Regions from separate parts of the Streptomyces sp. NPDC126499 genome, predicted to be linked through region 3. Evidence: riboswitches for the same ligand, from Rfam matches in the RefSeq annotation. Region 3 holds a riboswitch; each other region holds the start of a gene.

The links. A riboswitch is a leader RNA that binds a small molecule or an ion and turns the genes downstream of it on or off. The one in region 3 is predicted to bind thiamine pyrophosphate.
Region 1: linked by a shared signal. The riboswitch ahead of ABTZ91_RS28025 (thiamine ABC transporter substrate-binding protein) and the one ahead of thiC (phosphomethylpyrimidine synthase ThiC) in region 3 are both predicted to bind thiamine pyrophosphate.
Region 2: linked by a shared signal. The riboswitch ahead of thiO (glycine oxidase ThiO) and the one ahead of thiC (phosphomethylpyrimidine synthase ThiC) in region 3 are both predicted to bind thiamine pyrophosphate.

Annotation. Positions count from the first base shown of each region.
Region 1 covers NZ_JBEOUO010000024.1:30,856-38,579, reverse strand. The annotation lists gene tsf (translation elongation factor Ts) at 1-276, shown strand, start outside; gene pyrH (UMP kinase) at 436-1,200, shown strand; gene frr (ribosome recycling factor) at 1,295-1,852, shown strand; gene ABTZ91_RS28035 (phosphatidate cytidylyltransferase) at 1,852-2,955, shown strand; gene rlmN (23S rRNA (adenine(2503)-C(2))-methyltransferase RlmN) at 3,122-4,234, shown strand; TPP riboswitch at 4,264-4,389, shown strand; gene ABTZ91_RS28025 (thiamine ABC transporter substrate-binding protein) at 4,472-5,599, shown strand; gene ABTZ91_RS28020 (iron ABC transporter permease) at 5,656-7,269, shown strand; gene ABTZ91_RS28015 (ABC transporter ATP-binding protein) at 7,269-7,724, shown strand, end outside.
Region 2 covers NZ_JBEOUO010000010.1:163,705-171,428, forward strand. The annotation lists gene ABTZ91_RS17420 (deoxyribonuclease IV) at 1-32, opposite strand, end outside; gene pknB (Stk1 family PASTA domain-containing Ser/Thr kinase) at 39-1,934, opposite strand; gene ABTZ91_RS17430 (thiazole synthase) at 2,139-2,933, opposite strand; gene thiS (sulfur carrier protein ThiS) at 2,939-3,175, opposite strand; gene thiO (glycine oxidase ThiO) at 3,172-4,335, opposite strand; TPP riboswitch at 4,333-4,445, opposite strand; gene ABTZ91_RS17445 (hypothetical protein) at 4,499-4,840, shown strand; gene ABTZ91_RS17450 (FAD-dependent oxidoreductase) at 4,869-6,188, shown strand; gene ABTZ91_RS17455 (Rv2175c family DNA-binding protein) at 6,232-6,597, shown strand; gene thiE (thiamine phosphate synthase) at 6,728-7,378, shown strand; gene metF (methylenetetrahydrofolate reductase [NAD(P)H]) at 7,644-7,724, shown strand, end outside.
Region 3 covers NZ_JBEOUO010000006.1:137,741-145,464, reverse strand. The annotation lists gene ABTZ91_RS10945 (metallophosphoesterase) at 187-1,404, shown strand; gene ABTZ91_RS10940 (hypothetical protein) at 1,566-2,354, shown strand; gene ABTZ91_RS10935 (hypothetical protein) at 2,570-3,229, shown strand; gene thiC (phosphomethylpyrimidine synthase ThiC) at 3,464-5,257, opposite strand; TPP riboswitch at 5,251-5,385, opposite strand; gene ABTZ91_RS10925 (YibE/F family protein) at 5,458-6,846, shown strand; gene ABTZ91_RS10920 (SsgA family sporulation/cell division regulator) at 6,989-7,423, opposite strand; gene ABTZ91_RS10915 (helix-turn-helix domain-containing protein) at 7,557-7,724, opposite strand, start outside.

The sequences.
Region 1 (7,724 bases), on a different contig from region 3:
ATCGCCGCGTTCGCCCCGAAGTACCTCACCCGCGAGGACGTCCCGGCCGAGGTCGTCGAGTCCGAGCGTCGCATCGCCGAGGAGACCACCCGCGCCGAGGGCAAGCCCGAGGCCGCGATCGCCAAGATCGTCGAGGGTCGTGTGAACGGCTTCTTCAAGGACGCCACGCTGCTCGGTCAGCCGTACGCCCTTGACAACAAGAAGTCCGTCCAGCAGATCCTGGACGAGGCCGGTGTCACCCTGAAGCGCTTCACCCGCATCAAGGTCGGCATCTGAGTCCGTACGCAACGGACACCGGACCCCGGTAGGGTCTGAGGCAGCCGCCGGCGTACGCGCCGGACGGCCGCAGATCTGACGAGGAGGCCATTGCCGTACGGGAAACCGCAAGGACCCCAGGGCAATGGCCTTCTTCGTATGTGCACGAGGAGATCTCCAATGAATCAGGGCGCCGCACAGGGCGACGACAACAACGGCAAAAAGGCCGGCCGCTTCATGTTGAAGCTGTCCGGTGAGGCTTTCTCCGGGGGTACCGGCCTCGGGGTCGACCCGGATGTCGTACACGCCATCGCGCGCGAGATCGCCGCTGTCGTCCGCGACGGCGCCCAGATCGCGATCGTGATCGGCGGAGGCAACTTCTTCCGCGGCGCCGAGCTTCAGCAGCGCGGCATGGACCGGGCCCGCTCCGACTACATGGGCATGCTCGGCACCGTGATGAACTGCCTCGCCCTCCAGGACTTCCTGGAGAAGGAGGGCATCGACTCCCGCGTCCAGACCGCCATCACCATGGGGCAGGTCGCCGAGCCGTACATTCCGCTGCGTGCCGTGCGCCACCTGGAGAAGGGCCGCGTGGTCATCTTCGGTGCCGGTATGGGCATGCCGTACTTCTCCACCGACACGACCGCCGCGCAGCGGGCGCTCGAGATCGACGCCGAGGCCCTGCTCATGGGCAAGAACGGCGTCGACGGTGTCTACGACTCCGATCCGAAGACCAACCCGGACGCGGTGAAGTTCGACGCGCTGGAGTACGGCGAGGTGCTCTCCCGCGACCTGAAGGTCGCCGACGCCACCGCCATCACCCTGTGCCGTGACAACAACCTTCCGATCCTCGTCTTCGAACTGCTCGCCGAGGGCAATATCGCGCGCGCGGTGAAGGGTGAGAAGATCGGCACGCTCGTGAGCGACCAGGGCACCCGGGCCTGACCCGAACCGGGAACCGCCCCGCGAGGGGGATGGACAGAGCCCTGCCGGTCGTACACCGTGCAGGACACAACGCGACGACACGCAGGAGCAAGTGGTGATCGAAGAGACCCTCCTCGAGGCCGAGGAGAAGATGGAGAAGGCGGTCGTGGTCGCCAAGGAGGACTTCGCCGCGATCCGCACCGGCCGTGCGCACCCGGCGATGTTCAACAAGATCGTGGCCGACTACTACGGTGCGATCACGCCCATCAACCAGCTGGCGTCGTTCTCGGTGCCGGAGCCGCGCATGGCCGTGGTGACCCCGTTCGACAAGAGCGCGCTGCGCAACATCGAGCAGGCCATCCGCGACTCGGACCTCGGCGTCAACCCGAGCAACGACGGCAACATCATCCGGGTGGTGTTCCCCGAGCTGACCGAGGAGCGCCGCCGCGAGTACATCAAGGTCGCCAAGGGCAAGGCCGAGGACTCGAAGGTCTCGATCCGCTCGGTGCGCCGCAAGGCCAAGGACGCGATCGACAAGGCCGTCAAGGACGGCGAGGTCGGCGAGGACGAGGGCCGCCGCGCGGAGAAGGAGCTCGACGACACCACCGCGAAGTACGTCGCGCAGGTGGACGAGCTGCTCAAGCACAAGGAAGCCGAGCTGCTCGAGGTCTGATGAACGACTCTTCCTGGAGGGCCCCGGCCGCTTCCGGCTTCGGGGGGCCCGACCAGGGGCCTGCCCCGGCGGGTCCCGCCTACGACGGGCGGCAGGCGGCGCAGACTCGGCCCATGCCCATCGTGTCCGACGTTCCCGCCGGCGACAACCAGGACGATCACGACCGGGGGGCCGCTCAGCCGAGCGGTCCCCTGTTCCGTGACGAGACGCCGCACGAGCATCCGCAGGAGCCCATGTCCAGCCCGTCCCAGCCCGCCCCTGCGCCCCGGCAGCAGCCGCGGCAGAAGAAGAGTGCGGGCCGTGACCTGGGTGCGGCCATAGGAGTCGGTCTCGGTCTCGGCGCCGTCATCATCGCGTCGCTGTTCATCTGGAAGGCGGCGTTCGTCGGTGTGATAGCGGTCGCCGTCGTGGTCGGGCTGTGGGAGCTGACCTCCCGCCTCCAGGAACGCAAGGGCATCAAGGCTCCGCTGGTCCCGCTCGCGGTCGGCGGTGCGGCGATGGTCGTCGCCGGTTACGTGCGGGGTCCGGAGGGCGCGTGGGTGGCGATGGCGCTCACGGCGCTCGCGGTGCTCGTGTGGCGGATGACGGAGCCGCCCGAGCGTTATCTGAAGGACGTCACCGCGGGGGTCTTCGCCGCCTTCTACGTGCCGTTCCTGGCGACGTTCGTGGCGCTGATGCTGACCGCCGGCGACGGCCCGTGGCGGGTGCTGACCTTCCTGGTCCTGACGGTGGTCAGCGACACCGGCGCGTACGCGGTCGGCTGGCGTTTCGGGCGGCACAAGCTGGCCCCGCGGATCAGCCCCGGCAAGACCCGGGAGGGTCTGCTCGGCGCGGTCGCGTTCGCCATGGCGGCGGGCGCGCTGTGCATGGAGTTCCTGATCGACGGCGGCACCTGGTGGCAGGGTCTGCTCCTGGGCCTCGCGGTCGCGGCGAGCGCGACGCTGGGCGACCTGGGCGAGTCGATGATCAAGCGTGACCTCGGCATCAAGGACATGGGCACGCTGCTGCCGGGCCACGGCGGCATCATGGACCGTCTGGACTCGCTGCTGCCGACGGCGCCGGTGGTGTGGCTGCTGCTGGTGCTGTTCGTCGGAAGCGGTTGACGGACAGCAGGTACTCTGGAAGGGCTCGCGACCGGTGTCGCGGGCCCTTCGCAGTCCCCGCCACCGTGGGGACGGTCCAGTGAGGTCTCCTGGCTTCGGCACCGTGTTGCCGTGCTCCCCGCCGCCGCGGGATGTCGGACCTCGTCGTACTGAGGAGACACCCGCCGTGGCCCGCCCGCTTCCCGGAGAACTCACTTTCGTCGCCCCGCGCGGAGCCAAGCAGCCCCCGCGGCACCTCGCCGACCTCACGCCCGCCGAGCGGAAGGAGGCGGTCGCCGCGATCGGTGAGAAGCCGTTCCGCGCCAAGCAGCTGTCCACGCACTATTTCGCCCGGTACGCGCACGACCCGGCGGAGTGGACCGACATTCCCGCCGCCTCGCGCGAGAAGCTGGCCGCGGAGCTGCTGCCCGATCTGATGTCGGTCGTGCGGCACGTGTCGTGCGACGACGACACCACCCGTAAGACGCTGTGGCGGCTGCACGACGGGACGCTCGTCGAGTCGGTGCTCATGCGCTACCCGGACCGGGTGACCATGTGCATCTCCTCGCAGGCCGGCTGCGGTATGAACTGCCCGTTCTGCGCCACCGGCCAGGCCGGTCTCGACCGGAACCTGTCGACGGCGGAGATCGTGCACCAGATCGTCGACGGCATGCGCGCGCTGCGCGACGGGGAGGTGCCCGGGGGTCCTGCGCGGCTTTCGAACATCGTCTTCATGGGGATGGGCGAGCCGCTCGCGAACTACAAGCGGGTCGTCGGTGCCATCCGCCGCCTGACCGACCCCGAGCCCGACGGCCTCGGCCTGTCGCAGCGCGGGATCACCGTGTCCACCGTCGGCCTGGTCCCGGCGATGCTGCGGTTCGCCGACGAGGGCTTCAAGTGCCGCCTCGCCGTGTCGCTGCACGCGCCGGACGACGAGCTGCGCGACACCCTGGTGCCCGTGAACACCCGCTGGAAGGTCCGCGAGGTCCTGGACGCGGCGTGGGAGTACGCGGAGAAGTCGGGGCGCCGGATCTCCATCGAGTACGCGCTGATCAGGGACATCAACGACCAGGCCTGGCGCGGTGACCTCCTGGGCCGGCTGCTCAAGGGCAAGAGGGTGCACGTCAACCTGATCCCGCTGAACCCGACGCCCGGCTCGAAGTGGACGGCGTCCCGGCCCGAGGACGAGAAGGCGTTCGTCGAGGCCATCGCCGCCCACGGCGTGCCCGTCACCGTCCGCGACACCCGTGGGCAGGAGATCGACGGTGCCTGTGGACAGCTCGCGGCCGCCGAACGCTGACCTTGTACTCTGAGCTCGAACACATCTGCATATTCCGACAGGGGAGCGCCACAGCGCTGAGAGTGCGGCACATGCTGGGAAGACGAGCACGTGGCCGCAGACCCTCTGAACCTCGCCCAGGTCATTCTGGGTAGGAAGTTCGGTCGTAACTCGAGCTGTTGCGCCCTGCCCGCGTCCGGTGTCCCCGGACGCGGGCGGGGCCGCGTCTCTTCCTGGTCACCCCCAGGAGGAATTCACGTGAACACCACGAAGGCAGCCGCCGCCGCGCTCGTCGCGGCGCTCGGCGTCACCACGCTCGCCGCCTGCGGCACCGAGGACGCGCGGGACGCGGCCGGCAAGAGCGGCGGCCCCGCGCCCAAGACCGTCACCCTGGTCAGCCACGACTCCTTCAACGCCTCCAAGGAGGTCCTGGCGGAGTTCACCCGGCAGACCGGTTTCACCGTGAAGGTGCTCAAGAGCGGTGACGCCGGCGAGGCCGTCAACAAGGAGATCCTCACCAAGGGCGCCCCGCAGGGCGACGTCTTCTTCGGCGTCGACAACACCCTGCTGTCCCGCGCCCTCGACAACGGCATCTTCGTCCCGTACGAGGCGAAGGGCCTGGACCGGATCCCCGCCGCGCTCCAGCTCGACAAGGAGCAGCACCGGGTCACCCCGGTCGACTCCGGTGACATCTGCGTCAACTACGACAAGCAGTACTTCGCCGACAAGAAGCTGGCGCCGCCGCAGACCTTCGACGACCTGGCGAAGCCCGCGTACAAGGATCTCCTCGTCGTCGAGAACCCCGAGCGCTCCTCCCCGGGCCTCGGCTTCCTGCTCGCCACCGCCGCGAAGTACGGCGATGGGGGCGCCTCCCAGGGCGAAGCCTCCGGAGAAGGCTGGCAGGGCTACTGGAAGAAGCTCAAGGCCAACGGGGTGAAGACGGTCGACAGCTGGGAGCTCGCCTACAACCAGGAGTTCTCCGGCTCCGCAGGCGGCAAGAAGGCCAAGGGCGACCGTCCGCTCGTCGTCTCCTACGCCTCCTCCCCGCCGGTCGAGGTGCTGTACTCCGAGCCGCAGCCCAAGGTCGCCCCCACCGGCGTCTCCACGGGCACCTGCTTCCGGCAGACGGAGTTCGCGGGCCTGCTGAACGGGGCGAAGAACCCCGAGGGCGGCAAGGCGCTGATCGACTTCCTGATCTCCAAGAAGTTCCAGGACGACATGCCGCTGCAGATGTTCGTCAACCCGGTGACGAACGACGCGACGCTGCCGGAGCTGTTCACGAAGCACGGTGTGGTGATCGACAAGCCGGAGACGATGGCGCCGGAGAAGATCGCCGAGAAGCGCGAGCAGTGGATTCAGCAGTGGACCTCGCTCGTCCTGAAGTAGTCCGCCGGGGCCGCCTTGCCGGCGGCCGCGGGGGAGGCGCGGCGCGGCTGGGGCTGATGCTGCTGCCCGTCGCCTTCTTCGCGGTCTTCTTCGCCTGGCCCGTCGTCTCGATCGTCGAGCGCGGGCTCAGGCCGGAGGGTCGGTGGGAGCTCGGCCGGTTCGGCGAGACGCTGAGCAGGCCGGACATCCTCGACGTGCTGTGGTTCACGCTGTGGCAGGCCCTCGCCTCCACCGCGCTGACCCTGCTCGTCGCCCTCCCCGGCGCGTATGTCCTGGCCCGCTTCGACTTCCCCGGCAAGCGGATCCTGCGGGCCGTCGTGACCGTGCCGTTCGTCCTGCCCACCGTCATGGTCGGCACCGCGTTCCTCGCGCTCGTCGGGCGGCGCGGGCTGCTCGACGAGCTGTGGGGCGTACGGCTCGACACCGGCGTGTGGGCCATCCTCCTCGCCCATGTCTTCTTCAACTACGCGGTCGTCGTCCGCACCGTCGGCGGCCTGTGGGCGCAGCTCGACCCGCGCCAGGAGGAGGCCGCGCGCGTCCTCGGCGCCTCCCGCTGGACGGCCTGGCGGACCGTGACGCTGCCCGCGCTCGGGCCGGCCGTCGCCGCCGCCGCGCTCATGGTGTTCCTGTTCACCGCGAGCTCCTTCGGCATCGTGCAGATCCTCGGCGGCCCCGCGTACTCCACCCTGGAGACGGAGATCTACCGGCAGACCGCCGACCGGCTCCAGCTGTCCACGGCCGCCGTGCTCACCCTGGTGCAGTTCGCCGCCGTCGGCACCGTCCTCGCCGTGCACGCGCGGACGGTACGGCGCCGGGAGACGGCGCTGCGGCTCGTCCCGCCGGAGCGGGCCGCCCGCCGGCCGCGCGGCGCGGGACAGTGGGCGCTGCTGGGCGCCGTGCTGCTGTCCGTCGCGCTGCTGATCGTCGCGCCGCTCGGCGTCCTCGTCGAACGGTCCCTCGCCACACCGTCCGGCTACGGCCTCGACTACTTCCGGGCGCTGCGGCACGTCGACGGCACCGGCACCTTCCTCGTGCCGCTGACCGACACCATCGTCAACTCGCTCCAGTACGCGCTCGCCGCGACCGGCATCGCCGTCCTCGTCGGCGGGCTCGCCGCGGCGGCCCTCACCCGGCGCGCGGGGCGGCTCGTGCGCGGCTTCGACGCCCTGCTGATGCTGCCGCTCGGCGTCTCCGCCGTCACCGTCGGCTTCGGTTTCCTCATCACCCTCGACGAGCCGCCGCTCGACCTGCGGGCCAGCTGGATCCTCGTCCCCCTCGCGCAGGCCCTGGTCGGCGTCCCCTTCGTCGTACGGACCATGCTGCCCGTGCTGCGGGCCGTCGACGAACGGCTGCGGGAGGCCGCGGCCGTCCTCGGCGCCTCCCCCTGGCGGGCCTGGCGCGAGGTCGACCTGCCGCTGGTGCGGCGGGCGCTGCTCATCGCCGCCGGTTTCGCCTTCGCCGTGTCGCTCGGCGAGTTCGGCGCGACCGTGTTCATCGCCCGCCCCGACAACCCGACCCTGCCGGTGGCCGTGGCCCGGCTCCTCAACCGGCCCGGCGAGCTCAACTACGGCCAGGCCATGGCCCTCTCGACGATCCTCATGGTGGTGTGCGCGGTGTCCCTGCTGCTCCTCGAACGGCTCCGTACCGACCGGACCTCGGGGGAGTTCTGATGCTGACGCTGAGAGGGGCGACCGTACGGTTCGGGGACCGCGCCGTGCTCGACGCGGTGGACCTGGAGGTCGCCGACCACGAGATCGTGTGCGTGCTCGGGCCCAGCGGCAGCGGCAAGTCGACGCTGCTGCGGGCCGTCGCCGGACTCCAGCCGCTGGACGCCGGGCGGGTGTTCCTCGACGGCGCCGACCAGACCGGGGTGCCCGTGCACCGGCGCGGGGTCGGCCTCATGTTCCAGGACCACCAGCTCTTCCCGCAGCGGGACGTCGCCGGCAACGTCGCCTTCGGGCTGCGCATGCGGCGCGTCCCCCGGGCCGAGCGGGACGCGCGCGTCGGGGAACTCCTCGACCTCGTCGGACTTCCCGGCGCCGGGCGGAGGGCCGTCGCCGCGCTGTCCGGCGGCGAACAGCAGCGGGTCGCACTCGCGCGGGCGCTCGCCCCCCGGCCGCGGCTG
Region 2 (7,724 bases), on a different contig from region 3:
ACGGGGACATGGCCGCCGACGGGGTTGCGCATGAGTCTCTACAGTCCCTTGATCGTGATGGTGATGGTCGAGCCCTCGGCGGCGTCCGAGCCGCCCTCGACGGACTGGCCGGTGACGGTGTCGCCGAGGAACGGGAAGGTCTTCTCGACCTTCACCTGGAAGCCGGCCGCCTCCAGCTCGCCGCGGGCCTCGTCCGTCTTCATGCCGACGACGTCCGGGACCTCGGTCATCCGGGGCCCCTTGGACACGGTCAGGGTGATCGTGTCGCCCTTGGCGGCCCGGCTGCCCTCGGCGAGGGACTGCGCGGCCACCGCGCCCGGGTCCTCCGGGGAGTGGATCCGCTCCGCCGCCACCGCCACCTTGAGGCCCGCCGCCTGGAGCGTGGCCGTGGCGTCCGGCACCGACTCGCCGGTGACGTCCGGGATCTCGATCGGCACGCCCTTGCTGACCACCAGGGCGACCGCCGAGTCCGGGCTCCGCTCGGTGCCGGGCTCCGGATCGGAGCCGATCACCGCGCCCTGGGCGACGGACGGGCTGAAGGCGTACGTGATCACGCCCGGCGCCAGGCCCTCCTCGGCCAGCGTCTTCTTCGCCTCCGCGAGCGGTGTGCCCTTCAGGTTCGGCACCTTCACGATCCTCGGCCCGCGCGAGAGGGTGAGCGTCACCGTGTCGTTGCCGCGGATCCGCTCGCCGGGCGCCGGGTCGACGGCCATGACCGTGCCGCGCTCGTACACGTCGCTGTACGCGCGCTCGGTGGTGCCGACGTCGAGACCGGCGTCGGCGAGCCGCTGCGTGGCCTGCGCCTCGGTCTGGCCGAGGACGGCGGGGACGCGCGTGAACTGGCCCGAGTTGATGTACCAGACACCCGTCCCGAGGCCGAGGGCCAGCAGGACGGCGGCGACGACCAGGAACGCCCGGCGGCGGGGCGCCGCGACCGGGCCCGGGGCCGGATCGGGAACCGGGGGAGCGGGCAGCCGGCTCGTGTGCTCGACCGGCAGCGGACGGATCCGCGGAATCACGCTGGTCCGGTCCTCCGCGTGGCTCCGTGCCCCGTCCCGGGCCTGCGGCGGTACGGCGTCCAGCTGCTCCTCGCTGAGGGCGGCGCGCGCCTCACGGGTCAGGGCCAGCAGCGCGACCGCGTCGTACGGGCGGGCCTCGGGGTCCCGCGCGGTGGCGCTCGCCACCAGCTCGTCCAGCTCCGCGGGCAGGCCCGGGACGACGGCGGAGGGCGCCGGGACGTCGGTGTTCAGATGCCGGTACAGGACCTGGGCGGGGGTGTCCCCGGAGTGCGGCTTGGCGCCCGTCAGCATCTCGTAGAGGACGACACCGCACGCGTACACGTCGGCGCGGGTGTCGGCGGTGCCGTGCTCGATCTGCTCCGGCGCGAGGTACGACACGGTGCCGAGGACGGCACCGGTGGTGTCCGTGGCCGAGCCCACGGCGCGCACCAGCCCGAAGTCGGCCACCTTCACCCGGCCGTCGTCCCCGATCAGGACGTTCTCCGGCTTCATGTCCCGGTGCACGAACCCGGCCCGGTGCGCGGCCCCCAGCGCGGCGAGCACCGGCTCCAGCACGTCCAGCGCCGCACGGGGCTGGAGCGCACCGCGCTCGCGCAGCACGTCGCGCAGCGTGCATCCGGCGACGTACTCCATCGCCAGGTACACGTACGCCCCGTCCGCGCCCTGGTCGAAGACCCCGACCACGTTCGGGTGCGCGAGCCGCGCGACGGACTTGGCCTCGCGCATGAACCGCTCCACGAACGCGGCGTCCGTGGCCAGGTCCGGGTGCATCACCTTGAGCGCGAGCACCCGGTCGAGTCGGGTGTCCACGGCCCGGTAGACCGTGGCCATCCCACCGACGGCCACCCGCGCCTCGACGCGGTAGCGGCCGTCGAGCAGCCGCCCGACGAGGGGGTCCTGGAGGGTCGTGTCCACCCGTCGAGTCTACGAGGGCGGGCCACCCTCCCGGCCCGCCCCCGTGGGGTTGCAGCGCACCTGTGACGCGGGCCTCGGCGGGAGACCGCCCTGGCGCGGGGCCAGGGGCCGGGCCAGGGGGCGGCCCTGGCAAGGGGGCCGGGCCGCGGAGCCCCGGGAAACGCCCCCACCCCCGGGAAGGGGGCGGGGGAGGAGACCCGTCGGTCAGAAGGCCGGGCGTTCGGGGTCCAGGTGGGCGCGGCCGTCGCGCGGGGACGACGCCTCCGCGAAGTGGCGGCGCGGGATGCGCCCCGCACGGTACGCCAGGCGCCCCGCCTCGACCGCGTGCCGCATCGCCTCCGCCATCAGCACCGGCTCCTGCGCCCGCGTCACGGCCGAGGCCAGCATCACCGCCGCGCACCCCAGCTCCATCGCCTGCGCCGCGTCGGACGCCGTCCCCGCCCCCGCGTCCAGGATCACCGGCACCCCCGCCCGCTCCACGATCAGCTCGAAGTTGTGCGGGTTGCGGATGCCGAGGCCGGACCCGATGGGCGAACCCAGCGGCATGATCGCGGCGCAGCCGGCGTCCTCCAGCTTCCGGGCCAGCACCGGGTCGTCATTCGTGTACGGCAGGACGATGAAACCGTCGTCCACCAGCGTCTCCGCCGCCGCGAGCAGCTCCTCGCCGTCCGGGAGTAGGGTCCGCTCGTCGGCGATGACCTCCAGCTTCACCCACTCCGTGCCGAGTGCCTCCCGGGCCAGCCGGGCCGTCAGGACCGCCTCGCCCGCCGTGTAGCAGCCCGCCGTGTTCGGCAGGACCCGGATGCCCAGCCGTTCCAGGACCGACAGCACCGAGCCGCGTACGTTCGGATCGAGGCGGCGCATGGCCACGGTGGTCAGCTCCGTGCCGCTGGCGACGAGGGAGCGTTCGAGCACGTCGAGGCTGGGCGCCCCGCCGGTGCCCATGATCAGGCGGGAGGAGAACTCCGTACCGCCGAGCAGGAAGACGTCGTCGGACATCGCGCTCAGCCTCCCTGTACCGCGGTGAGGACCTCGATCCGGTCGCCGTCGCCGAGCACGGTCGTGGCCCACCGGCCGCGCGGCACGACGGTCTCGTTGACGGCGGCGGCCACTCCGGCCGAGGCCGTGGTGAGGGTGGCGACGAGGGCGTCGAGGGAGACCGGGCCCGCCAGGACGCGGGCCTCTCCATTGACGGACACGGTGAGGGATGCGTCGGCGGACGTGTTCACGGATGCGTTCATGCGTGCTCCAGATGCGCGGAGGAGAAGCGAAGGGCGGTGAACGGGCGCGCCTCGTCCGGCAGCGTGCCGGTCGTGAGCGCCTCCGCCATGACATCGCCGGTGACGGGGGTGAGCAGCACCCCGTTGCGGTAGTGGCCGGTGGCCAGGTGCAGTCCGGGCAGGGCGCTCGGGCCCAGCAGCGGCGCGTTGTCGGGTGAGCCGGGCCGCAGCCCGGCGCGGGTCTCGGTGAGCGGCAGCTCGGTGATGCCGGGCACCAGTTCGTGCGCGTCGCGCAGCAGCTCGTACACCCCGCCCGCGGTGACGGTCGTGTCCCAGCCGAGCTCCTCGCTGGTGGCGCCGACGACGAGCTCGCCGTTCTCGCGCGGGACGAGGTAGACATGGCTGCCGCGCACCACCGCCCGGACCGTCCGGGAGAGGAACGGCGCGTACGCGGGCGGCACGCGCAGCCGCAGCACCTGCCCCTTCACGGGCCGTACGGGCGGCAGCACGTCCGCCGGTACGCCGGCGAGCCGGCCGCTCAGACTGCCCGCGGCCAGCACCACCTGGTCCGCCGCCCGCTCGGTCCCGTCGGCCAGGACCGCGCCGCGGGCCCGGTCGCCGACCACCGTGAGCCGCTCCGCCGTGGAACGGTGGAAGACCACCCCGGCCCGCTCGCAGGCGGTCACGAGCGCGTCGGCGAGCCGGCGCGGATCGACCTGGTGGTCGCCGTCCACGCGCAGCCCGCCCCGCACGCCGGGGGCCAGCATCGGTTCGAGGCGGCGGCACTCGCGGCCGGTCAGCCACTCGGAGGCGAGTCCGCAACGGGTCTGCAGGGCGTGCAGTTCGCGCAGGTGGGCCCGGTCGTCGGCGTCGAGCGCGACGGCGAGGGTGCCGCACGCGCGGTAGCCGACGTCGTGGCCGGTGGTCTCGGCGAGTTCGGCGACGAAGTCCGGATAGCGGCGGGCGGAGGCGAGGTTGAGCCCGAGAAGGGTCTCCTCGCCGTAGTGGAGCTCGGTGACGGCGGCGAGCATGCCCGCCGCCACCCGGGCGGCCCCGCCGCCCGGTTCGGGGTCGGCCACGGCGGTGCGCAGCCCGCGCTGCGCGGCCCGCCACGCCGTGACCAGACCGATGACGCCGCCCCCGATGACGAGGACGTCGGACGTGCTCGGTGTACGCGACATGGGCGTCCAGCCCCTCCCTTCGCCGGCATGACCCGGATCAGGTTCGTACGGTCGGAGGCCGGTCAGCCTCCCTCTCAGCCCGGTGCGTCCGGGCTCCCGCGAGTGCTCTACGTTGACGGTCAGACTAACCCCCGCCCCCGACACCCCGTAAGGGAGCCTCCACGTGGCGCGATCCCTCGACGGACTGGTCTTCGCCCCCGTCGCCGACCAGGCCCCCGGCCAGGTCGGTACCCGCACCCGGTTCACGTATCACGAGGAGGACGGCCGGATCTGGGCCGAGTACGCCGGCGGGGACGTGGTCCGGGGAAGTCTCGTCGGCACGCGCGCGGGGGACCGGCTCGACTTCCGCTACGTCCAGTTGAAGCAGGACGGATCCACCTCTTCCGGGCACTGTGTGTCGACCGTGGTGGAGCTGCCGGACGGGCGCCTCCGGCTGGAGGAGAGCTGGGCATGGGAGTCCCAGGAAGGCGCCGGCACCAGTTTCGTCGAGCAGCTGCCTTCCTGACGTTGCGTCAGCTGCGTAAGGTGATCGGGTGAGCGAGCAGAAGCAGACACAGCGGACACAGCGGCGGGTCGTGATCGTGGGCGCCGGCATGGCCGGGGTCCAGACCGCCGTCGCCCTGCGCGAACAGGGCTTCACCGGTCCGGTCACCCTCATCGGCGCCGAACCCCACCAGCCCTACGACCGGCCGCCGCTGTCCAAGGCGGTCCTGCTCGGCACGGCCGAGGGCTCGGCCTTCGACATCGACTTCGACGCCCTCGGCGTCGAACTCCGCCTCGGCGTCGAGGTCACCGGACTGCGCGCGGCCGACCACGAGGTCGACACCGAGGCCGGCCCCGTCCCGTACGACACGCTCGTCGTCGCCACCGGCGCCCAGCCGCTCACCCTGCCCGGCGGCGAGGGCGTTCCCGGGGTGCATCTGCTGCGCACCCTCGACGACGCCGCCCGGCTCAAGCCGGTCCTCGAACGCCGTCACGACATCGTCGTCGTCGGCGCCGGCTGGATCGGCGCCGAGTTCGCCACCGCCGCCCGCGAGGCCGGCTGCGCCGTCACCGTCGTCGAGGCCGCGGACCGGCCCCTCGCCGGCGCCCTGCCCGCCGAGGTGACCGCCCCGATGGCCGCCTGGTACGCCGAGAGCGGCACCGAACTCCTCCTCCACGCACGCGTGGAGCGCGTCGAGCAGGGACGGGTCCTCCTCGCCCCCACCACCGCCCCCGAGGGAACCCGGGCCTCCGCCCCGGCCCAGGCCCCCGACCGCGCGGAAACCCCGGTTTCCGACCGCGCCTCCGCCGCCGCCGCGCCCCGCGAACTGCCCGCCGACGCCGTCGTCGTCGGCATCGGCGCCCGCCCCGCCACCGGCTGGCTCGCGGGCTCGGGGGCCGCCCTCGACCCGAGCGGCGCGCTCACCGCCGACGACCACCTGCGCACCACGCTGCCCGACGTGTACGCGGTCGGCGACTGCGCCTCCTTCCCGTCCGCCCGTTACGGCGAACGGCTCCTGGTCCACCACTGGGACAACGCCCTCCAGGGCCCCCGCACCGTCGCCGCCGACATCCTCGGCGAGACCGCCGCGCCCTACGACCCGGTGCCCTACTTCTGGTCCGAGCAGTTCGGCCGTTTCGTGCAGTACGCCGGGCACCACGGCGCCGCCGACACCCTGCTGTGGCGCGGCGACCCCGCCGACGCGGCCTGGACCGTCCTCTGGCTGCGCGGCGACGCGCTCGTGGCCCTGCTGGCGGTGGGCCGCCCCCGCGACCTGGCCCAGGGGCGACGGCTGATCGAGCACGGCACGCCCGTCGACCGGGAGCGGGCCGCGGACCCCTCCGTACCCCTGAAGGCGGCAGTCCGGTAGGGCCCGACTACCGGCTGTCAGTCCGGGATGGCACGCTTGTCCCGTGACCGAGATTGACGCAAAGATCGATGCTCTCGTCCCCGCCTGGCTCTACCTCCCCGACATCGCGGAAATGCTCGACGTCGAGGTGACGCGCGTGCGGCAGCTGGTCAAGGAGGGCCAGCTCATCGCCGTCCGCCGTGGGGAGAACAAGGCGCTGCAGGTGCCTGCCGCCTTCATCCAGGGCGGCAAGGTCGTCAAGGGCCTCGCGGGCACCCTGACGCTCCTGCGGGACGACGGCTTCACCGACGAAGAGATGCTGGAGTGGCTCTTCACTCCCGACCCGACCCTGCCCGGCACCCCCGCGCAGGCCCTCGGCGAGAATCGCGGCACGGAGGTGAAGCGCCGCGCCCAGGCGCTCGCCGTCTGACGCGGCGCCGCACCGAGGCATCGCGAACACGGGGGACGCTCGCCGAGCGGACCCACGACAGCACCGCGGGTGCCGGGGCGGCCCTTCAGGCCGTCCCGGCACCGGCACCATCCACCAAGGGGGGACGCCCATGTCCACGCCTCGCGCCCGGCTCGCCGACGCCCGGCTCTACCTGTGCACCGACGCCCGCAAGCGGCAGGGCGACCTGCCCGCCTTCCTGGACGCCGTGCTCTCCTCCGGCGTGGACATCGTGCAGCTCCGCGACAAGGGCATGGAGGCCGGCGAGGAGCTGGAGCACCTGGCCGTCTTCGCCGAGGCCTGCCGCCGCCACGGCAAGCTCCTCGCCGTCAACGACCGGGCCGACGTCGCCCACGCCATCGGCTCCGACGTCCTGCATCTCGGCCAGGGCGACCTGCCCGTGCCCGCCGCCCGCGCCATCCTGGGCGACGAGGTGCTCATAGGCCGCTCCTGCCACGCCGAGGAGGAGGTGGCCGCGGCCGCCGCCGAGCCGGGCGTGGACTACTTCTGCACCGGCCCCTGCTGGCCCACCCCCACCAAGCCGGGCCGGTACGCTCCGGGCCTCGGCCTCGTGCGGTACGCGGCGGGCCTCGCCCAGGACCGGCCCTGGTTCGCCATCGGCGGCATCGACGAGACCAACCTGGACGAGGTCCTCGACGCCGGCGCCCGCCGGATCGTGGTCGTCCGCGCCATCACCGAGGCCGACGACCCGGCCGCCGCCGCGGCCGCCCTCGCCAAGCGGGTCCGCGAACGCCTCGGGTGACGGGCGGCGGACCCGGCCGCCCTGCCACGTACATCGTCCCTGTCTGGCCACCCTGACCGGGTGGATCGTCCCGGTCGGGGCGCCCTGCCGCGTAGATCGTCCTGGTCGGGGCACGCTGCCACGTAGATCGTCCCGGTCCGGCCGCCCCGACCCGGTGGATCGTCCCGGTCCGGGCGTCCGGCAGCCCTCCCGCCGGCGTCCTGAAACGTGTCCACAAGGCGGACTCGGCTTCACCCCGTTCCGAGACCCCGTCTAACCTGCCCTTATGGCCCTTGGTACCGCTTCCGTCCGCTCGGACCGTGCACGCACGGTCCGCGACATCCTCGCCTCCGGTGACACGTCGTAC
Region 3 (7,724 bases):
TCCCTGGCCTGGACCTTCCCAATTCGGGCGAAACAACCGGTGAACCCGGAGCGGACCCGGATTCACCACCCCTGGTGCGTCACACAGGAGGACCCTCATTCCTATGATGGGCGGACGACACCGCGGACCACCACGACCAGGCCGGTCCGCGATGTGCAGGGCATCGCGACGGTGGTGGAGGGGTCGATGACACAGGGGGACGGGCAGGAGCCCGTGGTGCGCACGGCGACGTTGCGTGACTTCCGTGTACCTCCGTACGCCCGCGTGCCCGTCCAGGGCCACCCGGTCGAGCCGCTCCCCGCGCCCGGGCCCACGGCCGCGCCCGGGCACGCGACCGGGCCCGCCTCCGGGCCCGCCTCCGGACCCGCACCGGCGCCCGTCCCGGCCGACGCCACCCTCCGGCTCGGCGGCCACCCCGAGCCGTACGGCTCCACCGGGCACCCGGGCAACGCCTTCCCCGACGACGAGCCGCCCGAGGGCTACACCCCGACCGAGCGCGACCTCCCGGTCATCAACCGGGGCGACACGGTCCAGGTCCATGTCACGCCCGTGCCCCAGCCGGTCCCCGCCACCACCGACGGCCGCGGCCCGCTCTACGTCGTGGGCGACGTCCACGGCTATCTGGACGAGCTCCTCCAGGCCCTCCACGCCCAGGGCCTGATCGACGAGAACGGCGTCTGGTCCGCCGGCAACGCCCGCCTGTGGTTCCTCGGCGACTTCACCGACCGCGGCCCCGACGGCATCGGCGTGATCGACCTCGTCATGCGCCTGTCCGCGGAGGCCGCCGCCGCCGGCGGCTACTGCAAGGCCCTCATGGGCAACCACGAGCTGCTCCTCATCGGCGCAAAACGGTTCGGCGACACCCCGGTCAGCTCCGGCGCCGGCACCGCCACCTTCCAGGCCGCCTGGCTCCTCAACGGCGGCCAGAAGCAGGACATGGACCGCCTCCAGGACGTCCACCTCCAGTGGATGTCCCGGCTCGACGCCGTGGTGGAGGAGGACGGGCACCTGCTCCTGCACTCGGACACCACCGCGTACCTGGAGTACGGCAGCACCATCGAGGACGTCAACGACACCGTCCACGAGATCCTCACCCGGAACGACGCGGACGAGGTCTGGGACCTGTTCCGCAAGTTCACCAAGCGCTTCGCCTTCCGCGACGAGGCCGCCGGGCCGCAGGCGGTGCAGGAGCTGCTCGGCACCTACGGCGGTCGCCGGATCGTCCACGGCCACAGCCCCATCCCGTACCTTCTCGGCCAGGTCGGCACGGACGACGGCGAGGAGGGCGAACGCCCGGTCGTCGACGGCCCGCACGTCTACGCGGACGGTCTGGCCATCGCGATGGACGGGGGAGTGACCATGGCCGGAAAGCTGCTGGTCGTCCAACTCCCGCTGCCCGCCTGACGCATAACACTCCGCATCCGGGGAAGTCGATTTCCCGAAACACCCTGTCACCACGGGCCGTCAGCGCAATACCATCGGCTCATCCGTAGCAGGCTCTCCTCCGTTTCCGCCCGACCCGCCGTCCGCGACGGCCGGTTCCGGCCCCTACGGAGCATCGGGGGATGCACATGAACGTGGCTCCGCACCTGCTGACCGAGGACCGCGCCGAGTTCGAGCGGATCCTCGACGACGCACTGCGCAACGCGCCGGACCATCCGGATCTGGCCGGGGTCGGCGAGCGGCTCACCACCGCCCAGCTGCGCGCGATGGCGCTGAACGCGACAGCGCTGATCACGACCGCCGCCGCGGTCGAGTACGACCACTTCGTCAAGGTCCGCGAGCGGGTCCGCTCGACGGCTCCCGGTACCGCCGAGATGCTGGGCGAGTCCGCCGGTGCGGGCGCCGTCGCCGTCGTCACCGTCCTCGCCCCGATCCTCGCGGGCACGGCGGCGGTCATCTTCCTGCTGGTCGGCGCGGTCCTGAAGATGCTCGACCCGGCACCCGCGTTCGCCGACACCCTGCTCACCGCCGGCCTCCTCTTCGGCGCCGTGGGCGCGGCGGGCCTGCTCCTCGCCGCCGTCGGCCTGCTCATGGCCGCGTTGCGCAACAGCGCCACCCAGGTCCCCGCCCCGAGCCCCGACGACGAGCTGTCGCGCGCGAAGGACGCCTGGTGCCGGGCGCTCCTGGACCGCGGCATCCTGCCCTTCCTCCGCGAGGCCCTGACCTCGGCGGCCACCGCCCCGCCCCTCCCACGGCAGTCCCCGCCCCCGTCGGGCCGCATACCCAAGGTCGGCTACAGCGGCCCCGACTTCACCAGCCCCGCCGCGGGCACCCCGGCGCCCCGCCCGAGCTACACGAGCCCCGATTTCACCAGCCCGGACTTCGGCCCGTCCGAGACCCGCCCGGAATGACGGCCCCGGGCCGACCGAGACCTCGTTGCCGACCACCGCGACCCCGGCCAACGGTCATGATCTCTCCCTGCCCGTGATGGAAAACCCCCTGGTCACCGGCTATTCGCGCCACTAGCGTCGGCCTCTCGTTCATACCGTCCGCAGGGGGAGTCATGCATGTCCGCACGACACGGCTGGCGACCTCAGCCGTAGCAGCTGTCGTCGGGCTCTCCCTCATGTCAGGGTGTGCCCCGGCGCAGGAGCCGACGACCCCCGCCGGAGCCTCGTCCACCGCCCCTTCGGCCGAGGCCGCCCTCGCACCCCTGACGACGGCCCAGCTCAGGACACTCGCCCTGAGGGACGAGGAAGTCCCGCAAGCCCACCCGCCCGTCGAGGTGCACGAACCGGCGCCGGAGGGCAACGGGCGCGCCTTCCCTCCTGTTTCCGAACCCTCCTGCCGGCCGCTCGTCGACGTACGTACGGGCAAGGGCTCGGTCACTCACGTCTTCCAGACCTTCAACTGGAAGGAGAACGTCATGGGAGGCGGCTCCACACTCGCCTCCTACGAGGACGGCAGAGCCGCACAGCTTTTCGCGGAGCTCAAGCGGGCCCTCGCCACCTGCCGGTCGTACGAGGGCGAGGGCTATACCGGGAAGTTCAAGGCGACGGTGAAGGCGGAAGCAGCACCGCAGGTCGGCGACGAAGCGGTGGCCTTCAGGGAGGTCATCCCGAAGGGACCGGAACAACCCGGAGACCGCAACGAGCAGTTCGTCGTCGTACGCGCGGGGAACACCATCGTCACGTTCTCCGAGCTCAGCGTAGGCGCAGACCTGTCGTTCCCCACCGAGCTGATCAGCCGCCAGGTGGAACGGCTGCGGGACGCTCAGCGAAGGTGAACGACCTGCTGATCCCCGCGCGTGCCCGTCAGGCCGAGGTGTCCCGGCACGTTCGCGGCCGACGGGCCCACGCCGCCGTACGACAGACGGGCCGGCCCGCGACTCCCCCGGGGTCGCGGGCCGGTGCCGGACGGTGCCGGTCCGTGCAGGGCCCTGTCGACCGGTGCAGGACCGTGCCGGCCGGTGACGGGCCGTTGCCGTACGGGCGCGAGCCGGGCGCCGGCGGTCCCCGCCCTACTCCGCCATCGGCAGGTAGACCCGGTTGCCCGACGCCGCGAACTCGGCCGACTTCGCGGCCATGCCCTGCTCGATCTCGTCCGCCTTCAGATCCCCGCCGTGTTCACGGCGGATGTCCTGGGAGATCTTCATCGAGCAGAACTTCGGCCCGCACATCGAGCAGAAGTGCGCCGTCTTCGCGGGCTCCGCCGGCAGCGTCTCGTCGTGGAACTCCCGGGCGGTGTCCGGGTCGAGGGCCAGGTTGAACTGGTCCTCCCAGCGGAACTCGAACCGCGCGTCGGACAGGGCGTCGTCCCACTCCTGCGCGCCCGGGTGGCCCTTGGCCAGGTCCGCCGCGTGCGCCGCGATCTTGTAGGTGATGACGCCCGTCTTCACGTCGTCCTTGTTGGGCAGGCCCAGGTGCTCCTTCGGCGTCACGTAGCAGAGCATCGCCGTGCCCCACCAGGCGATCATCGCCGCGCCGATGCCCGAGGTGATGTGGTCGTACGCCGGGGCGACGTCCGTGGTCAGCGGGCCGAGCGTGTAGAACGGCGCCTCCTCGCAGATCTCCTGCTGGAGGTCGATGTTCTCCTTGATCTTGTGCATCGGGACGTGGCCCGGGCCCTCGATCATCGTCTGCACGTTGTGGCGCTTGGCGATCGTGTTCAGCTCGCCGAGCGTGCGCAGCTCGGCGAACTGCGCCTCGTCGTTGGCGTCCGCGATCGAGCCGGGGCGCAGGCCGTCGCCCAGCGAGTACGTGACGTCGTACGCGGCCAGGATCTCGCAGAGCTCCTCGAAGTGGGTGTAGAGGAAGTTCTCCTTGTGGTGCGCGAGGCACCAGGCGGCCATGATCGAGCCGCCGCGCGAGACGATGCCGGTCTTGCGGCGGGCGGTCAGCGGCACGTACGGCAGCAGCACGCCGGCGTGCACGGTCATGTAGTCGACGCCCTGTTCGGCCTGCTCGATGACCGTGTCCTTGTAAATCTCCCAGGTCAGCTCCTCGGCCTTGCCGTCGACCTTCTCCAGCGCCTGGTAGAGCGGCACGGTGCCGATCGGCACGGGGGAGTTGCGCAGCACCCACTCGCGGGTGGTGTGGATGTTCCGGCCGGTGGAGAGGTCCATGACCGTGTCGGCGCCCCACTTGGTGGCCCAGGTCATCTTCTCCACCTCCTCCTCGATGGAGGAGGTGACCGCGGAGTTGCCGATGTTCGCGTTGACCTTCACCAGGAACCGCTTGCCGATGATCATCGGCTCGATCTCCGGGTGGTTGACGTTCGCCGGCAGCACCGCGCGGCCCGCCGCGATCTCCTCCCGTACGACCTCGGGAGAGACGTTCTCGCGGATGGCGACGTACTCCATCTCCGGGGTGATCTCGCCCCGGCGGGCGTACGCGAGCTGCGTGACGGCCTGGCCGTCGCGGCCCCGGCGGGGCAGCCGGGGGCGCCCGGGGAAGACCGCGTCGAGGTTCCTCAGCCCGCCGCCGCGCGGCGAGGTGTGCTTGATGCCGTCGTCCTCGGGACGGACGGGACGGCCCGGATACTCCTCGGTGTCGCCGCGCGCGATGATCCAGTTCTCGCGCAGCGGCGGCAGCCCGCGCCGTACGTCGGTGTCGATGGTCGGGTCGGTGTACGGCCCTGACGTGTCGTACAGCGTCACGTCCTTGCCGTTGGTGAGGTGCACCTGCCGGACGGGCACCCGGATGTCGGGGCGGGAACCCTCGACGTATCCCTTGTGCCAGCCGGGCGTGCGCTCCGGTCGGCCGCTCTGGTCGTCCTGGCTGGAGGCAGGCGTGCGTGCATCCTGAAGGGTCATGAGACCTATCTCCCTACGCCGGCATTACCCGGTAACAGGTTCGGCGGTCGGCGCAGCCTCTTCCCGTACGTGCGTACGGTGATCAGCGCCCTCTCAGCCCGGTGCTCCGAGCTCCCGCGTGTGCAAAGGTGTCACCACGCTAGCGTCATCCCGGGCGTGCTGAACAGTGGGCCCCCCGACGTTCTTGCGATGATCGGTCGGTGACCTCCTCGCAGCAGACCCCCGAACCGCACGGCCACGAGCACGGCCACGAGCCCGGCCGAGCGCCCGGCCACGGGCACTCCCACGCGCACAGCCACGGCCCCGCCGCGCCGGTCTCCCGGCATCTGCGCAAGGTCATCGCCGCGGTGCTGATCCCCTTCGCGACCGCCGTGGTCGTCGGGCTCCTGGCGCTGTGGCCGGGTGGCGCGCCGGCGCACGAGCGCACCGGCGTCGGCTTCGACCGGCAGACCGAGCAGGGCAAGGTGGTCGCCGTCGAACGGGTCGACTGCAAGGACGTGAACGCCGCCCAGGTCCCGCCGACCGGGGACACCTCCACGCCGGAGGGCCGCGAGGCGGTCCAGGCGCAGCAGGGGCAGTGCGAGAAGGCGACCGTCGAGGTCACCACCGGACCGGACAAGGGCCGGAAGTTCGTGGAGATCGTCCAGCCGGACGCCCCGCGGCAACTCGACGAGGGCCAGGGCGTGGTGGTGGCGTACGCGCCGGACGCGCCGCGCGACCTGCAGTACTCCGTCACGGACGTGAACCGGAAGCTGCCGATCGGCCTGCTCGCCGGCATCTTCGCGCTCGCCGTGGTGGTCGTCGGCCGGATGCGCGGGCTGATGGCGCTGATCGCGCTCGCCGTGAGCTTCCTCGTGCTGACCCTCTTCATCCTCCCGGCGATCCTCCAAGGTTCGAACCCTCTGGTGGTCGCCGTCGTCGGATCGAGCGCGATCATGCTGATCGCCCTCTACATGTGCCACGGCCTCTCGGCCCGCACCTCGGTCGCGGTGCTCGGGACCCTGGTCTCGCTGCTGCTGATCGGGCTGCTCGGCTCGCTGTTCATCGGCTGGGCCTCGCTCAGCGGCAACACGGACGACAACACCGGGCTCATCCACGGGCTGTATCCGGACATCGACATGTCCGGCCTGCTCCTTGCCGGCGTGATCATCGGCTCGCTCGGCGTCCTCGACGACGTGACGGTGACCCAGACCTCGGCGGTGTGGGAGCTGCACCAGGCCGATCCGCGGATGGGGCCGCGGGCGCTGTACCGGGCCGGGATCCGGATCGGGCGCGACCACATCGCCTCGGTGGTCAACACCCTGGTCCTGGCATACGCCGGTGCCGCCCTGCCCCTGCTCCTGCTGTTCTCGATCGCGCAGAGCAGCGTGGGGACGGTGGCCAACAGCGAGCTGGTCGCGGAGGAGATCGTGCGCACGCTGATCGGCTCGATCGGTCTGGTCGCCTCGGTGCCGGTCACCACCGGCCTGGCGGCGCTCGTCGTCTCGGCCGACCGGCCGGGGCCGGCGGGGCCGGGTCCGACGGGGTCGGGGCCGGGCGCCGGAGGACAGCGGCAGGGACGGGGCGGACGGCGTCGCCGGGCCAAGTGACCCGGCGCTCGCCCTGGCATCAGCAGATGCTCTGACTCAGCCGATGCTCCGACCTCGGTCGGCGTTCCGGCTCAACGGGTGCTCTGGTCTCAGCTGCTGCTCTGACCTCGGTCGGCCTTCCGGCTCAACCGGTGCTCTGGTCTCAGCCGGCGTTCTCCTCCGCCAGGATCCGTCCGAGCGCGGCCTCCAGGTTGTCCTCGAAGTCGCCCAGTGTTCGTTCCTGTCCCAGCGGAACGAGCTTGTCCGTACGGTCGAGGAAGGCGACCAGCGGCGGCGCGCTCGCCCGGAACAGGGCGCGGTCGCTGCCGACCTGGAGCCTGATCACCACGTCCGACAGCCCCTCGGGCTCCGTCGGAGCGATGTGCACATCGCCGTCACCGCTGGGCCTGTTGATCCCGTCGACCAGCAGTTCCCTGCCGAACGCCCAGGTGACGGGTGCGTCTCCGGGCAGGTGGAAGGTCATCCGCACCGCATAGGGATCGCGGGTCTCGTATCGCAGTTCCACCGGGATCCTGAAGGAGAGCTCCTCGGAGACGAGGAAGCTCATCAGGACCTCGGCCTGAACCGTCTCTCGCATCTTGTACCCCGCAATGGATGGGCAGTTGTGGAAACGTCGCTGAAAGCTGTGGTCGAAACGGCCAGGAATGATCCCTCATGGCCCTCTTGCGCCATCGTGCTGCACGCGCTAGCAGATCACAAGGAGTGATTTTTCAGATACTGATAGAGAAGGCGAGGGAACTGAAGAGCCTTCCGATCTCGTTCTGTAGCCGCCCGATTGCAGGGAGCAACCGTTCTTCCTGGTGGAGAGGGAGCGAGATCGCCATCGCGGCCGCCGTGGACCCCGCGGTGAGGGGAATGGCGGCGCATACCGTGCCCAG